Regions from separate parts of the Vallitalea okinawensis genome, predicted to be linked through region 2. Evidence: riboswitches for the same ligand, from Rfam matches in the RefSeq annotation. Region 2 holds a riboswitch; each other region holds the start of a gene.
The links. A riboswitch is a leader RNA that binds a small molecule or an ion and turns the genes downstream of it on or off. The one in region 2 is predicted to bind glycine.
Positions count from the first base shown of each region.

Region 1 (5,586 bases), on a different contig from region 2:
GGAGGGTAGTATAGGAGGCTGAGACTATTCATGAATAGATTTGATTCAGCAGTCATTTTGGCAGGTGGAGAAAGTACTCGAATGGGATTTGATAAACAATTACTATACATCAATAAAACATCTATTATTAATTATCTCGCAGAGCAACTAAAGAACGCATTTAGCGATATTATTATTGTAACAAATACCCCCGAGTATTATAAAAACTCATCCTGTAAAATAGTCAGTGATCAGATTAAAAGTCAGGGACCTTTATGTGGCATACATAGTGGATTAATACATGCATCCAGTCACTATGTTTACGTTATTGCGTGTGACATGCCAATCATCAATTTGGATTATATTACATATATGAAAAGAAAACTAGAAATAAGAGAGGTTGATGCATGTATAACACGATACAGAGAATGGATAGAGCCTTTTAATGCTTTCTATTCAAAAAGATTAATAAATGCTATTGAATGTTATTTGTTAAGTAATAACAAATCAATATTTGATTTAGTAAAAAATATGGACTGTATCTATATTAAAGAAAAAGAAGCAAGGTTTTTTAGTCCTCATTGGGAAATGTTTATTAATCTTAATAATAAAAAAGACTTAGATAAATTTTCAGCTATACTGAGTAAAAGGATGTAGATCAATATGAAAGCCACCAAACAATATAGGATACAGCAATATCATAATGGGAACTTGATAAATACTGAAGATAGGATTATAACAGAATATATACTGAATATAATTATCAATCAAAAAACCTTTATTGAGCTACCATGTACACCAGAATTTTTGAAAGAATTAACTCTTGGTTATATGCTTTCAAATGAATTAATTAGTTCTAAGACACAAATTATTGGCATTGAGGTTGATTATAAGGATGGAAAGGCTTATGTCCAACTATCTGAAGAATTTACCATCAATCCTATAGATAAAACAGTCTTAAATACAACGACTATTTATTATGCACCTCAACAAGTTATTGAGTTGATGAAGATATTTGATTCAAAGTCCCAGCTTTTTATGGAGACTGGAGGAGTTCATAGTTGTGCCTTGTGTGATCAAAATAAGATACTTATATTTAGAGAAGATATCGGGAGACATAATGCCGTTGATAAAGTGATAGGAAAGGCATTATTAGAAGACGTTAACCTTCAGGATAAGATGATACTAACTTCATGTAGAGTATCTTCTGGAATTATTAAAAAAGTCGCTAAATGGAGGATTCCTATTCTTGCTTCAAGATCTGCACCCACTGATAGAGCCATAGATATGGCTAGAGAACTTAACATGCAGCTTTGTGGTTTTGTTAGAGGAGGAAGAATGAATATCTACGCGTAATAAGGGGACAATGATACAAGTTTAGATCAAACAGTTTATTTAGAGAGAAGAGGTGTAAACTTATAGATGTAACATGGGTTACTGAAATTCATATGATTCTCCCATATACTTTATAATATAGCCGATTGATAAATGGAATATGAAACGATACATAAGGCTAATACTATAAAAGATAAATTGATTTTAAAAACGAAGGGATGATCCTATGGAATCAATAAAAATTATGATGGAAGAACATCAATATATTCTAAGAATGCTTAAAGTAGTAAGAAAAGTATGCATGAAGATATTAAATCATGAAGAAGTAGATTATAAAGATTTTTATAAAGTAATTGACTTTGTAAGAAATTATGCCGATAAACATCATCATAGTAAAGAAGAGGAACTATTATTTAAAGAATTGAAAATAAACCTTAATGAAGAAAATAGGTTAGGTCCTGTAACAGGCATGTTAGTAGAGCATGACCAAGGTCGATTATACATGCAAAACTTAGAAGCGGCTGTGAAAGAAGTAGAGGATGGCAATGAAGAAGCTAAGTTAGATGTCATTGCTAATAGTATTTCTTATACACACTTATTATATCGTCATATTGATAAAGAAGACAATCTTATTTATCCCCTTGGTGAGAAGCAATTATCCACTGAAATCCTTGATAGAATAGAAAAAGAATCTAAGAAAATTGAAATGACAGCTACTGATAACAAAGTACAGGAGAAGTATATAGCTATTCTAGAGGAACTGGAAAATAAAGTAGGTTAGTAAGTGATTCAAACAACTGTCCCTGCCAAGGCAGGGGTCATTCAAGGAATTAATCGAATAATGCAAAATTATCATTATTCATTATTGTAATTTTAAGAAAAGTGTTATATGATAAAAATATCTAAGAAATATATTCAAAATTAATATGACCAAGTGATGATGGCATGAGATATCTTTTTAAGAAGCCGAAGAAGCAATATAAAAGACTACCAGACTTATTATAGAAACTTTCAGGCAAAAGTAGTGCTATTTGATGGAACTCTGGAGAGCCCGGTACACCGGCGCCGAAGGTGAAATACACTATTATGGCTAAAATTGATAGTAGTGTAGAAACTCTCAGGTTAGAAGACAGAGAATATAATGGTGTTTTGCTTTGCAATGCCTTTATGTTCTCTTTTTTATGTTTCAAAGTTAAAGAGAAAAAGAGAGTTTATAAACCAAGGTAATTTATTTAATGCTTTAAAGCAATAATAAAAAATATAGGAGGAGTTACAATGAAAATATTAGAAGGACTTTATTATTCAAAGGATCATGAGTGGATCAAGGTTGAAGGAGCAAAAGCTTTTATAGGTATCACTGACTATGCACAAGATGCTTTAGGAGGGATTGTTTTTATTGAAATGCCTGAAGTTGATGATGAGTTAAGTGCTGGAGATGTTTATGGAGTAATAGAATCAGTAAAAGCTGCTTCAGACTCCTATTCACCTCTTTCAGGTAAAGTAGTAGAAATTAATGATGAACTTGAAGATTCTCCAGAACTTCTTAATGAAAAGCCATATGAAAGCTGGATACTGGCTCTAGAAATGTCAGATGATACTGAGCTTGATGGTTTAATGAAATCAAAAGAATACGAAGAATTTTGTAAAAGTGAAAGTTAATGTTGTATTAAAGTGCCAATGAGGAGGTGGTGTTAGATGAATTTAAATGTATTAAATTTGGGAAGATGTCCATACAATAAGGCTTTAGAAATTCAATGGGAAACATTAAAAAAAAGACAAGATAATAGGATTGATGATACATTAATTCTGGTAGAACATCCACCTGTTATAACCTTAGGAAGGCAAGCAGATAGGTCACACATTATTGGTGCAAAAAACATGCTGGAGAACAATGGCATAAAGATTTTTGAAGCCAATAGAGGAGGAGATGTGACATACCACGGACCTGGTCAAATAGTTGGCTATCCTATATTCAATTTAAGAGAATCAAAGAGGACTCTAAGACAGTTTGTCGAGAATCTAGAAGAGGTTTTTATTACTTTATTGAGTGATAAGTATAATATGAGTGCCTATAGAAACCCAAAGCATACTGGTGTATGGGTTGGTGATTCTAAGATTACTGCAATTGGTTTGGCTGTTAAACGTGGCGTTACGATGCATGGTTTTGCCTTTAATGTTAGTACAAATTTGAATCACTTTGATTTTATCATACCCTGTGGTATCCGGGATAAAGGTGTAACATCCGTTGAGAACTTAATAGGAAAAAAGGTTGATTTTGATGAAGAATATAAATCTGTTTTAGAATACTTCTGTAAAGTGTTTAAATGTGATTATCATGAAAAAAATTTTAGTATTCAAAAATAGGAGGAATGTTTTGAACGTCTTACGAAAACCAGAATGGCTTAGAATAGATCTAAATAAAGGGCGAAGCTTAGATGTTGTGAAAGAGATACTTGAAAGATTATCATTAAATACCGTCTGTGAAGAAGCTAGTTGTCCTAATAGAATGGAATGCTTTAGTAAAAGGACTGCAACTTTTATGATCTTGGGGAGCCAATGTTCACGTCATTGCAAATTCTGTAACGTATCCCATGGACACCTAGAGATGGTTGACCAAAAGGAACCTGAGAATATTGCAAAAGCCGTTAAAGAACTTGGACTAAAGCATGTGGTCATTACTTCCGTAACACGAGATGATCTAGCAGATGGGGGAGCAGGACACTTTGCTGAAGTCATAGAAGCCATAAAATCATATCAGAAAAGAATTATTATTGAGGTACTGATACCAGACTTTCAGGGGAATAAAGAAGCTCTTAAAAAAATAGTGGATGCTAAACCAGAAATAATCAATCATAATATTGAAACCATTCCAAGACTATACAATGAAGTTCGGCCAGAGGCAATTTATAAAAGATCTTTGGAATTGCTAAAGAATATAAAGGCTGTTGATAATAAGATATTTACCAAATCAGGGATAATGGTAGGTCTTGGAGAAAGACAAGAAGAAGTGTTAGAGGTATTGAAGGATTTAAGAGAAGCAGGATGTGATTTCTTAACGATAGGGCAGTACTTAGCACCTAGCAAAGAACATTACCCCGTTAAAGAGTATGTCCATCCGGAAATTTTTAATAAGTATAAGGAAGAAGCTCTTAAGCTTGGATTTAGCTTTGTAGCATCTGACCCATTAGTAAGAAGTTCATACAATGCTGCTGAGATGTATAATAACAAAGAGGATTAAAAAAGCGGGGGGCATCTCATAAATAAATGAAAAATATTTAGGGCGATACGCCCTTTTTTTAGTGTAGGAAAGTATTGCGTTTTGCTTATAAAAGTAATGTGGCATTAGACACTTTTGTATGTTAACTATAACATTTTTTAGGAGGAATGATTAAAACAATTGACAAAAATAACCTTATGAATGTATAATATAATTAAAATTATTTAATATCACTAAACTAATATTTCATTTATTTATTCAAACTAAACATCTATCTTACTTAATTTAATTCCATTAAACTCAAATCAAACTTATACCAGCAATCAGGTCTAACTTATTTATATTTCACCCTATAATATTAACATCAATCTTTACTAATCTCATTCTACAAATGTTACAGAATCATTGACTATAACCCCTTTCAGTTTTAAAGTTTATTTTACTTCTATTAAGATTATTAATTGAGGATTTTTTGTTGTACATAAAAATCGTAGAAGAAGACAATATGGGAGAGAAAGGAGTTATTAGGTATTATGACATGTGATGCAGTTATTTTAGCTGGCGGCTATTCAAGTCGAGCTAAAACCAATAAGATGGCATTAATGATTAACCAACAGTCTATTCTATCTTTAAACATTGAAGCTTTCTATCCATTTTGCAAAAGAATAGTAGTTGTTGGAGGACATCATTTTGAAGAAACGAAAAGGCTTGTACGTGAGTATGATAAAGTCAAACTAGTTAAGAATGAAAACTATGACAGGGGTATGTTTAGTTCTGTTAAACGTGGTGTTGCAGAAATGGAAAATGACTTTTTTTTAACCCCTGGTGATTATCCGATGATCCATTCATCGACATGTGAAAAACTGAAACGAGGGACTGGGGACATAGTTATTCCCACATATAATGGGAGAAAAGGACATCCTATTTTTATTAAGAAAAAACTCATAGCAGCCTTAATAAAGGAACCGGTTTCATCAAACTTAAAAGTCTTTCGTGATCGACAGAATCTAAGTTGTATCTCTGTTGAAGATGAGGGGATTTTATACGATGTGGAT
Region 1 is NZ_PQDH01000007.1:41,849-47,434, reverse strand. Features, by position in the region: gene fdhF (formate dehydrogenase subunit alpha) at 1-9, shown strand, start outside; gene mobA (molybdenum cofactor guanylyltransferase) at 31-636, shown strand; gene fdhD (formate dehydrogenase accessory sulfurtransferase FdhD) at 643-1,335, shown strand; gene C1Y58_RS17720 (hemerythrin domain-containing protein) at 1,541-2,095, shown strand; glycine riboswitch at 2,347-2,457, shown strand; gene gcvH (glycine cleavage system protein GcvH) at 2,590-2,973, shown strand; gene lipB (lipoyl(octanoyl) transferase LipB) at 3,010-3,678, shown strand; gene lipA (lipoyl synthase) at 3,689-4,552, shown strand; gene C1Y58_RS17700 (nucleotidyltransferase family protein) at 5,065-5,586, shown strand, end outside.
Region 1: another riboswitch for glycine. It lies ahead of gcvH (glycine cleavage system protein GcvH); the one in region 2 lies ahead of gcvT (glycine cleavage system aminomethyltransferase GcvT).

Region 2 (5,586 bases):
TATTGACCAAATGTAATACCTTTATGTTCCTTGAAATACCTAGTGAAGTAATATTTACTTAGATTGACTTCATTAGCAATCATGTCCAATGTAATAACAGCCTCATAGTTATTAGCCACGAACTGCTCCACCTGTTGGATGATAGGGTTATTTAGTATATGTGTTGATGAGCATTTATCTTTATAGTTTTTGTAAAGATGATGGGTTAATTCCAGTATTTTAGACTGGACTAGTAATGGACTTTGAATCCTATGATCAAGTGTTTTTAAGCCTTCAAAAAAGGTTAATAGTGGTGTAGTATCAATGTTATATTTTTGGGTGCTATAATAAAAGTTGTATATAAATTTACTTATATCAGGATCATTTAGAACACAATTAAATAATGATGGGTGAAATTGTAGCATGATTTTCCTATTATTCTGTTGGTCATCTATGGCATGGATAGCTTTTGATCCAATAATAAGTAAATCATCAGGTCTTAAACAATAGTCAGTTTGAGATACATGGATATGCGAGATGCCCTCGCAGATATAGAATAACTCGACTTCTTCATGCCAATGAGCTGGAAAGTGAAGTTGGCTGTTATCACTGTAACTCAAGCGAGCTTTAGCACCTTTAAAATCAAGAATTTCATGATACTCACACACTGAAATCCCCCCTAGAAAAGACCTTTAACGAATGTATCAACATCAATACCTATAAAATAATCTTCAAGATTTAGATCTTTTAATTGATCCTTAATAGCTTCTAACTCATGTTTAGTTCCAACAAGTTTTTTTTCAATGACATGAACGTCCTCTTTATTAAAGAAGTCACCGTAAATTCTTAAATCCTCTAGTGAACCATTTTTTACGTTGAAGTGATATTCAATTGTACCACCTGAATAGCGGATTGCATTAGTAAACCCATAGGTAGCTTGTTTACCATAAGTCCAATCCCATGTATCATACTTGTTATCTACTAGTTGTTGGATAGTGTTTGTTTCAGTCTCATTCAGTTGATAGAAGCTGCTATGAGAAGAACCTGTTATGTGCTTAGCGATAGCATCTACAAAATATTCAATTGACATAGGCTGAGGAAGATGACTAGAGATATTTGTTACACGGCTTTTGACGGATTTAACGTTCTTATCTTTAAACTTTAATGGATTAACTTTTAATGCCTTTGATAAATCTGCCATGTTTGAACTGAATAAAAGGGTTCCGTGATGTAAGATTCTATTTTTTGAAACATGTTGAGCGTTTCCAGAGAACTTTTTACCATCGATGGTTAAATCGTTTCGGCCAGAAAAAATAGCTTCTACACCTAGTTGATTGAGAACTTCTAATATAGGCTTTGTGAATTCTTTAAAACTTTCAGCTGTATTCTTCTCCACATTAGTTATAAAGCAAAAATTTAAATTTCCTAAATCATGAAAGACTGCACCACCACCTGAAAGGCGTCTAATGACAGGGATATTATGCTCTTTAACATGGTCATAATTGATTTCGGCAATAGTATTTTGATGGGTGCCAACGATTATAGATGGTGCATTACGATAAAGATAAAAGACATCCTCATCTTTGTTTTTTAATAAATACTCTTCAGTAGCTAAGTTGAAATAGGGGTTATTTGTTGTACTAATAATGGATAACATAATAAGTACCTCCTCAGAATGACAATTAATTTCGTAATCTATACGGTTAATGGAACCATACACTATGAATCAGAATATTAATAATTATTATAATTTAAACTATCTACCCTAGCAAGCGAATTAGAGAATAGTGAAAAATTTCTTTATTTAGATTGTAACATCATCCTCATCTTATACTAGTTAAATCATACAATTTGGTATAGCATCTTAGAAATTATTTAATGGGATTTATCAGAATAACAGAAAAATAATTATTATTGCAAATACATAGTTGATAAACTTATCATTTTGTAATATGATTAAAGTAACAGAATATTTACGTGGCTAATTGAAGTTAGCGAGAGAGATCTTAGGGCGCCGAAGATGTAATATAAAGTATAGCCAAATACTTATAGAAACTTTCAGGCAAAAGGATCGCTAGCGGATAGCACTCTGGAAAGCATTTATGCACCCAAGGAGCAATACATATGACATGTAGAATCTCTCAGGTAAAAATACAGAGGGTAAATGGCGTTTATTTATAATGCCATTTACCCTCTTTCTATTTTTAAAGGGGCATAATCTCAATAGTTTTATTAAGGATAATCTATTGATTTTATGTATATAAGTTGAATTCAATAAATTGCTATGAGCCTAGCAATTATTTAGAACTATTCACCTATAATTAAAGAATATATATTGAACTAAAGATAAATACTCGAAATGTTTAGTTCATATATAGTATTAACTAATAATTTAATGAGAGTATAGGAAACATTATAGTATGTAAATAGTGAAGTAATTGAAGTATGCAAATCTAGTAAAACGTAAAAAATCATAAAGGAGGGTATTCAATTGGATAATACAAAACGAACTTTTTTGTATGAAAAGCATTTAGAACACGGTGGAAAAATGATTGATTTTGCTGGTTGGGCATTACCTGTACAATACAAGGGATTAATAGAAGAGCATGATGCAGTTCGTCAAGCTGCGGGTCTATTTGATGTAAGTCATATGGGAGAAGTATCTGTCATTGGTAAAGAAGCAGAAAAATTTGTGAACTATCTAGTCACTAATGATGTAGAACCAATGGTAAATGGTCAAGTGATCTATACACCCATGTGTAATGAAAAAGGTGGCGTCGTTGATGATCTCTTAGTCTATAAGTTCAATACACAAGAATATTTACTAGTTATCAACGCAAGTAATACAGAGAAAGACTATGAGTGGATGCAAGGCTTATCTAAAGACTTTGATATTAAGCTAGAGAATATATCAGATAATTATGCTCAGATTGCGCTTCAAGGACCTAAAGCAGAAGAGATCCTACAACCCTTAACAGATTTGAATTTAAGTGAATTAACATTCTATACATTTAAAGATGAAACGACTATTGCAGGCAAAAAGGTATTAGTTTCTCGTACAGGATATACTGGAGAAGATGGCTTTGAAATCTATGCCAATAGCAAAGAAGCACCTCAATTATGGTCAGCCATCATGGAACAAGGGAAAGACAAAGGACTTTTACCAGCAGGATTGGGTGCTAGAGATACTTTACGTTTCGAAGCTTCACTTCCTCTTTACGGTAATGAATTAACAGATAATATAACGCCATTAGAAGCTGGACTTGGTATGTTTGTGAAGTTGTATAAGGATGATTTTGTTGGCAAAGAAGTTCTTGCAAAGCAGAAAGAGGTAGGGCTAAAAAGAAAAGTCATCGGTTTCGAACTTACGAAGAAGAGTATTACAAGACACGGTTATCCTATTTTAGATAGTGAAGGAAATAAGATTGGTGAAGTAACAACAGGATACTATTTACCATCCATTGATAAAAGTATAGGTATGGGACTTGTTGATATTGACCATGCTAAACTAGGAACAGAGATTAGTATACAAGTACGAAAGAAGACAGTGGATGCTGTTGTAAGAAGTAAACGGTTTATGGAAAAGAAATATAAGAAATAAGCTTGAAAGTATATTTAATAAAGAACTTAAAGAAGTTAATTAAAAATAAATAAGGAGGCGTTGATAATGAAAATTGAACAGGGATTATATTATACTACTGACCATGAGTGGATTAAGGTTGACGGTGACAAAGCACGAATTGGTATAACTGACTATGCTCAAGATAAGATGGGTGATATTGTTTTTGTTGAGTTACCAGAAGTTGATGAGACATATAGTGAGGGCGACGTATTATGTGTAGTAGAGTCAGTTAAGGCGGCATCAGATGTATTTATGCCATTGTCAGGAACAGTTACTGAAGCCAATGAAGAGCTAGAAGATGCACCTGAATCATTGAATGAAGATCCTTATGGAAATTGGATAGCTGAAATCGTTGAATTTGATACAGAAGCTTTAGAAGAAATGATGTCAGCTGAAAAGTATGAAGAATTTATAGGCAGTCTAGACGATTAAAAAAGAGAATTTGATTCATTAATGACATGTTAAAAGAATAGGGGGTATAACATGCATCCATATCTACCACACACGGATGAAGACATTCAACAAATGCTAAAAAGTATCGGGGTAGAAACAATTGAAGAATTATTTCATGATATTCCCGAGGAAATAAGACTAAAAGAAGAATTAAAAGTACTAAAAAGAAAAAGTGAATTTGAAACACGTAAAGATTTAAAAAATATGAGTAACCAAAACATTAACTTAGATGGAGCAACATGTTTTCTTGGGGCAGGAGCATACGATCACTATATTCCATCTACGATTGCTCCTATTGTATCAAGATCTGAGTTCTTTACAGCTTATACACCTTACCAACCGGAGATAAGTCAAGGTACTCTTCAAGTAATTTTTGAATATCAATCCATGATTTGTGAATTAACTGGGATGGACGTTTCAAATGCTTCACTCTATGATGGAGCTACAGCAACTGCAGAAGCAGCTTTTATGGCTTGTGGTCAAACAAGACGAAATAAAGTGATCATGTCATCAACGGTTCATCCTATGGTAAGAGATGTGGTAAAGACATATCTGGATTACAAAGATATAGAATTAGTAGTTATCGATGAAACTGAAGGAAAAACGGATGTCGAAAAAGTTTTAGATTCTATTGATAAGACAGTTGCAACGGTTATTATACAGAGTCCTAACTTTTATGGAAAGCTAGAAGATGTCGAAAAGATTGCTGAAAAATTACATGAGAATAAAGGATTACTCATTATGAATGTGGATCCGATTAGTCTAGGTATCTATAAGAGTCCTGGCGCATGTGGTGCTGACATCGTAGTTGGAGAAGGTCAGTCATTAGGTAATCCTTTGAATTTTGGTGGTCCTTATCTAGGATTTATAGCTTGTAAGCAGAAATTTATGCGAAAATTACCAGGTCGTATTGTTGGTCAAACAGAAGATGTTAATGGTAAGAGAGCGTTTGTTCTTACATTACAGGCTAGAGAACAGCATATTAGAAGAGAAAAAGCTACATCTAATATCACATCCAATCAAGCACTATGTGCATTGATGGCTACAATTTACTTAGCAACCATGGGGAAAGAAGGTCTCAAGGAAGTAGCAAGTAATTGCATTAAAAAGGCTCATTATATGGCTGAGAGGTTACAAGGAATTGAAGGAGTAGACGTTCAAATGAATCAGCCCTTCTTTAAAGAGTTTGTGATTTCCATCGATTCTGATAAGACAATAAAAGCAATCAACAAACAGTTACTTGAAAAAGGTTTTATTGGTGGTTATGACTTAGGAAAAACATCACCTTTATATGAAAATAAAATGCTCTTATGTGTAACGGAGAAACGTACACGTGCAGAGATTGATCAATTTGTCAAAGAATTGGAGGGGATCTTATGAAATATGAAAAAGTAATATTCGAGTTATCTAAAAAAGGACGTAAAGCCTTTACCCTTCCAGAAGATGAGTTTCCAGAAGTAAATATCAATGAATATATTCCAGAGCATTTAGGACGTCATGAGTTAGATTTACCTGAAGTATATGAGGTAGAT
Region 2 is NZ_PQDH01000010.1:130,798-136,383, forward strand. Features, by position in the region: gene C1Y58_RS21785 (AraC family transcriptional regulator) at 1-647, opposite strand, end outside; gene C1Y58_RS21790 (lipoate--protein ligase) at 659-1,636, opposite strand; glycine riboswitch at 1,965-2,063, shown strand; glycine riboswitch at 2,064-2,146, shown strand; gene gcvT (glycine cleavage system aminomethyltransferase GcvT) at 2,471-3,580, shown strand; gene gcvH (glycine cleavage system protein GcvH) at 3,647-4,033, shown strand; gene gcvPA (aminomethyl-transferring glycine dehydrogenase subunit GcvPA) at 4,085-5,434, shown strand; gene gcvPB (aminomethyl-transferring glycine dehydrogenase subunit GcvPB) at 5,431-5,586, shown strand, end outside.

Region 3 (5,586 bases), on a different contig from region 2:
TATTATAAAATTGGGTATCTAAGTGATAATGGCGAGGCCATCTACTGGGTTCAATCTGGAGGGACTTATTATGACAGTGGTAAACGACCAGTTATCGCTTTAACAGCCAATAATCAATTATTGGAGTTTCATGATGATGGTAGCGGTGATTTATACTATTATGTTGGAACCTTAATCAATGATCAGATTCAATGGCAAGATAGAGGTGGTATTCGGAATGACTATGATACAGGTAATACCCCATCTATTGCAATTGGTGATGATGGAACAATAGTTGAAGTGCATAATAATGGGGCATACGAATTGTATTATAATACTGGTAAAGTCCGTACAACAGATGGATACAGTAATTGGATGGAAACGCTATACCAACAGTACCCCGAATTTGGAGAAGCTGTACTGAGAGATGTGTTATTACCAGGCACACATGATACAGGTACCTTCACCTTTGATGACGAAGGGGATCCCCATGACCTTGCACCTGATTCATTTTATCCTGGTTCAACAGAGTACAATGCTGCTTATGCCATAAGAGATATGATTGTACCCTTTTCTCAAACACAGGACTTGGATGTAAAGCAACAATTAGAAGTTGGAGTAAGGTACTTTGATTTAAGAGTAGGTCCATACATGGTGTATGAAAATGGTGAGGTCAATATTGATGAAACTGATTTACGGACGATGCATGGCATATATGGTGAAGGAATGGATACTATTGTCGATGAAGTGAGCCAGTTTATAAACCAAAACACCCAAGAGATAGTCATCCTTGATTTTCAACATTTTTATGAAATGACTGATACCAGCTATCAGTATCTTGTGAATCAATTGACATCAACGTTTTCAGAGCAACTCATCTCTTTAACAGAACTAAAAAGCTCTACACTGGAAGAGTTGTGGAATAGTGATAAACATATCGTTATTTTGTTTACTGAAAATGAAGGTTCAGGGGCTTATATCGATAATGAACTGATTTTGAGTAGGCAAAGCAGTTTAATTAATACATATAATTCAGATAACCTAGATATAACTGCTTTTAGTAGCCTTTTAGATGAGTATCTCAATACTGCTGAGGATGAATTATTATTTGTTCTTCAAGGTGTACGTACACCAGCTTTTGACATTGGCGCAATCTTGGATGGTATGACACTTTATGAGTTATCGGAAGAGACAAATCCAGTTGTTCTCAATTGGTTAGAAGATAATTATGATAAAACAGGTAATAAAGGTGGGGGAAATAATATTATTATGTTGGATTATATGGATTACAAGACCATTGAAAAAATTATTAATTTTAACATAGCTAAATGGAAATAAAAAGACATAGCTATTTTATATAAAATAGGAAAATAGTGGATAAATAAAAACAGCATAAATTTCTTATTATAATAAGGTGATAAGTATAATATATTAGCTAAGATATAATTTAAATGAAAAGAATTAAGTATTTTGAAAAAAATTATTGCTATTTGCCTTTAAAAGGTGTATACTTATCACATACTTTGATTCGGAAGTGAAGTAGTTTATTATCTTTAGAGCCACATAATGATTCTTATTAGAAGTTGTATTATAGTGTAGTATAAGTAATAAAGATTTTCTCTTTCCAAGGATTAAAGGTAATATTATCTTGGAGGTAAGTAATTATGGTAAAAGGTACAGTAAAATGGTTTAACGCAGAAAAAGGTTTTGGTTTCATCACTACAGAAGAAGGTAACGACGTATTCGTACACTTCTCACAAATCAACAAAGATGGTTACAAAACTTTAGAAGAAGGCGAAGAAGTTTCTTTCGAAATCGTTGAAGGCGCTAAAGGCCCTCAAGCTGAGAACGTAACTCCTGCTTAATCATTTTTATTATGATTACTAACCCTGAAGATTATTCTTCAGGGTTTTATATTTGTCTAAAAAAAGTGACTCTAGTCACTTTTTTTAGTTTCTAATTTTTAAAACTGTGAACAGGGGCTGGTATTCGACCACCACGATTGATGAATTTCTCTGAGGAGAAAGAGGAGACTTTCATGATAGGAGCTTGACCTAATAAACCACCAAATACAACTTCCTCACCCAGACCTTTACCATGTACTGGGATAATTCTAACAGCTGTTGTCTTTTGATTAATAACACCGATAGCAGCTTCGTCAGCAATGATAGCTGATATAGTAGAAGCTGGTGTATCGCCTGGAATTGCAATCATGTCTAATCCCACAGAACATACACAAGTCATAGCTTCTAATTTATCAAAGGTAAGAGAACCTTGCTTTACAGCTTCAATCATACCTTCATCTTCGCTAACAGGTATAAAAGCACCACTTAATCCACCAACATGAGAAGAAGCCATTATCCCCCCCTTTTTAACAGCATCATTGAGCATGGCCAGTGCAGCAGTTGTACCATGGCATCCACATCGCTCTAATCCAATTTCTTCTAAAATTCTAGCAACAGAATCTCCAACTTCAGGAGTGGGTGCTAGAGATAAGTCTAAAATACCAAAAGGTACATTTAAACGATCGGCAGCTTCGTGACCAATCAGTTGACCTGCTCTCGTTATTTTAAAAGCAGTCCGTTTAATGGTTTCCGCCACTTGATCAAAACTTTGTCCTTTTATTTTCTCAAGAGCAGACTTAACGACACCAGGGCCGCTAACACCTACATTAATAACTGCTTCTGGTTCACCTATACCATGATAAGCACCTGCCATAAAAGGGTTATCTTCCACTGAGTTAGCAAAGATCACTAACTTAGCACAACCAATACTATCTTGATTGCGAGTAAGGTATGCAGCTTTCTTAACGATCTCACCCATATCTTTAACTGCATCCATGTTGATACCAGCTTTGGTGCTGCCAATATTAACGGATGAACATACTCTTTCTGTCTCTGCCAAAGCTTCGGGTATGGAATTTATTAAGATGCGATCGCCTTTTGAATACCCTTTATGAACCAAAGCTGAAAAACCGCCTATAAAGTTAACGCCTACAGCATTAGCAGCACGGTCTAATGTTTTTGCATAATCTACATAGGAAGTTGCTTCGGATGCTTGAGCCACTAAAGATATCGGGGTTACAGCAATTCTCTTATTGATAATTGGAATACCATATTCATTTTCTAGCCTTTCACCTTCTTCAACTAGCCTCTCAGCATAGGTAGTAATCTTATCATATATTTTTTCACAAGATTTTAAACTGTTTGCATCGGCGCAATCTTGTAGAGAGATACCCATGGTAATTGTACGAATATCCAGTTTTTCCTTTTCAATCATTTGTATGGTTTCTAGTACAGAACCGTATTTATTCATGCTGATCACTCCCGTATTCAATGTTGTGCATAGCATCAAATATAGCTTGATGCTGGATTTTGATAGATAAATCCATGTCAGTACCTGTCTTCTCTAATAATTTCTTTAATTCATTAAATCCACAAGTCATATTAGAAAGATCAACGGCCATGATCATCGTAAAATAATCTTGCATGATGGTTTGACTAATATCTAAAATATTAACGGATTGCTCGGATAATATGGTTGTTACTTTTGCGATAATACCAATTTTATCGGTTCCTATTACACTTATAATAGCTTTCATTTATACGCGTCCCTTCTTCGGTTATTTAAAATTCAATTAGGAGAGATGTACAAGAAAAGTGACTAGTTGTATAAGCAAAACCCAGTACTTTCCAACACTATAAAAAGAGACTAAGCAGGGCTAGTCTCTAGATAGAACAAAATTATTTATACACATAAAAATCTTGTTATCTCTGTCCTTTTACCTGAGAGCTTCACCATGAATCATGGCTTTCCCCTTCGGTGCTCATTTGAGTCTCTCCAGAGTTCCATCCAGTAACGGTTACACTTGCTGTTTCCACTACCTTCCTTTGGCAATTATTTGGATTTAAAAAGAATTATATCAGATATACGGGAATTTTTCAATAAGCAATTTGATTGATATGATTTATACAAGATGCTAAAAAAGAAAAATACCAAGAAGAATTGTATAGACGCAACTTTGTTTAGAAAATATTTATACTTTCACAATTAATATTTTAGATTCATTTGCTACAATCAATACATGAGGTGAATCTATGAATAAAACAACAAAATTACTCTACAGTGATACAGTCATTGGGCTACTTTTTCTATTTACTTTGAAGTGGTATGAGAATAGGGGATAATGATGACAATAAAAAAATTAGTATTAAAATCTAATACATTCATTGTTTTAACTTCACTTGTTACATTATTTGTTGCAGGAATTATTACAGTTGGAGTATTTAGTCAGGGCTTAATCCGAGCGATTGAGGATGATAATGAACTTGATGAAAATGTATATACAGTTCAAAGTTTGATTCGTGGGATTGACGAGCCAAACTGGTCCCAAATAGGCAAAGTATTAACAACATATGATTATGAATTATATGTTGAAAAGAATGGTAGCTTCATTTATTCAGCCTTATTATATGATGAACAAGATGATAAGATAAAAAGGATTAGTGCTATGCAGGGGAATAGTGAAAATGCAGTTTATTTTTTTGAGCCAGCGACCATAGTAAGAAGACGTTTGACACTGAATGGTGAGATTTATCAGGTTTATGCTATAAATACTAATAAGAATAAAAAAATAACGTCATTTGGTATTGATAGAGTACAGATGTTTATTATTAGATACTTGATGCTCGGAATTAGTGGGATTTTAGGAATATATTTAATCAGTCGTTTCTATACAGAGCGATTGGTTAGAAAAATCATGGAACCTATTCAAGCATTGATGCTTGGGGTTGGACGGATTGAGAATAATAACTTTTTAGAGAAAATAACGTATCAGGGTGAAGAAGAATTCGAACAGCTATGCCAGGCTTTTAATGGAATGCAAGCATATCTTGATGAAGAAACAAAGAAAAACACAGCCTATGATCAGGCTAGAACAGATATGATATCAGGGATTTCCCATGACCTTCGAACGCCACTAACATCTATTAAAGGATTTTTAAAAGGCATGAAAGATGGTGTTGCAAATTCGGAAAAAAAACGTGAACAATATGTTAACATCTGTTATAAAAAAGCATGTGATATGGATAATTTATTGCAAAAACTGTTTTACTATTCAAAACTTGAGACAAAACGAATGCCGTTTTATTTTGAAGTTGTTGATTTAGCTGTTATGCTTTCTCAGTTTGTAAACTCTAAAAGAGATGATTTAAACGAATCGGCGACCATTCACTATGAAAAACCAGATCGTTTAATGAAGTGTAGGGTTGATGTGGATCAATTTTTTAGAGTGTTTTCTAACTTAGTTGAAAACAGTGTTAAGTATGCCGGAGTTGAAAGGATTAAAATCAATGTATCCTTATTTGAAGAAATGGATTATTATAGGATAGAAATTGCTGATAACGGACTGGGAATAGAATCGGTCAAGTTAGAAAAAATATTTGATCAATTTTATAGAGGCGATGAATCGAGAAACAGTAAAAATGACGGTAGCGGTCTTGGGTTGTATGTTTCTAAACAAGTTATTGAACGACATCAAGGTGAAATAGTGGCTGAAAATCACAATGGACTAAAAGTAATCATAACAATACCAAAATCAAGAGAGGA
Region 3 is NZ_PQDH01000001.1:410,838-416,423, reverse strand. Features, by position in the region: gene C1Y58_RS02055 (phosphatidylinositol-specific phospholipase C domain-containing protein) at 1-1,317, shown strand, start outside; gene C1Y58_RS02050 (cold-shock protein) at 1,644-1,844, shown strand; gene C1Y58_RS02045 (PFL family protein) at 1,936-3,294, opposite strand; gene C1Y58_RS02040 (ACT domain-containing protein) at 3,287-3,580, opposite strand; glycine riboswitch at 3,743-3,833, opposite strand; gene C1Y58_RS02035 (sensor histidine kinase) at 4,169-5,586, shown strand, end outside.
Region 3: another riboswitch for glycine. It lies ahead of C1Y58_RS02040 (ACT domain-containing protein); the one in region 2 lies ahead of gcvT (glycine cleavage system aminomethyltransferase GcvT).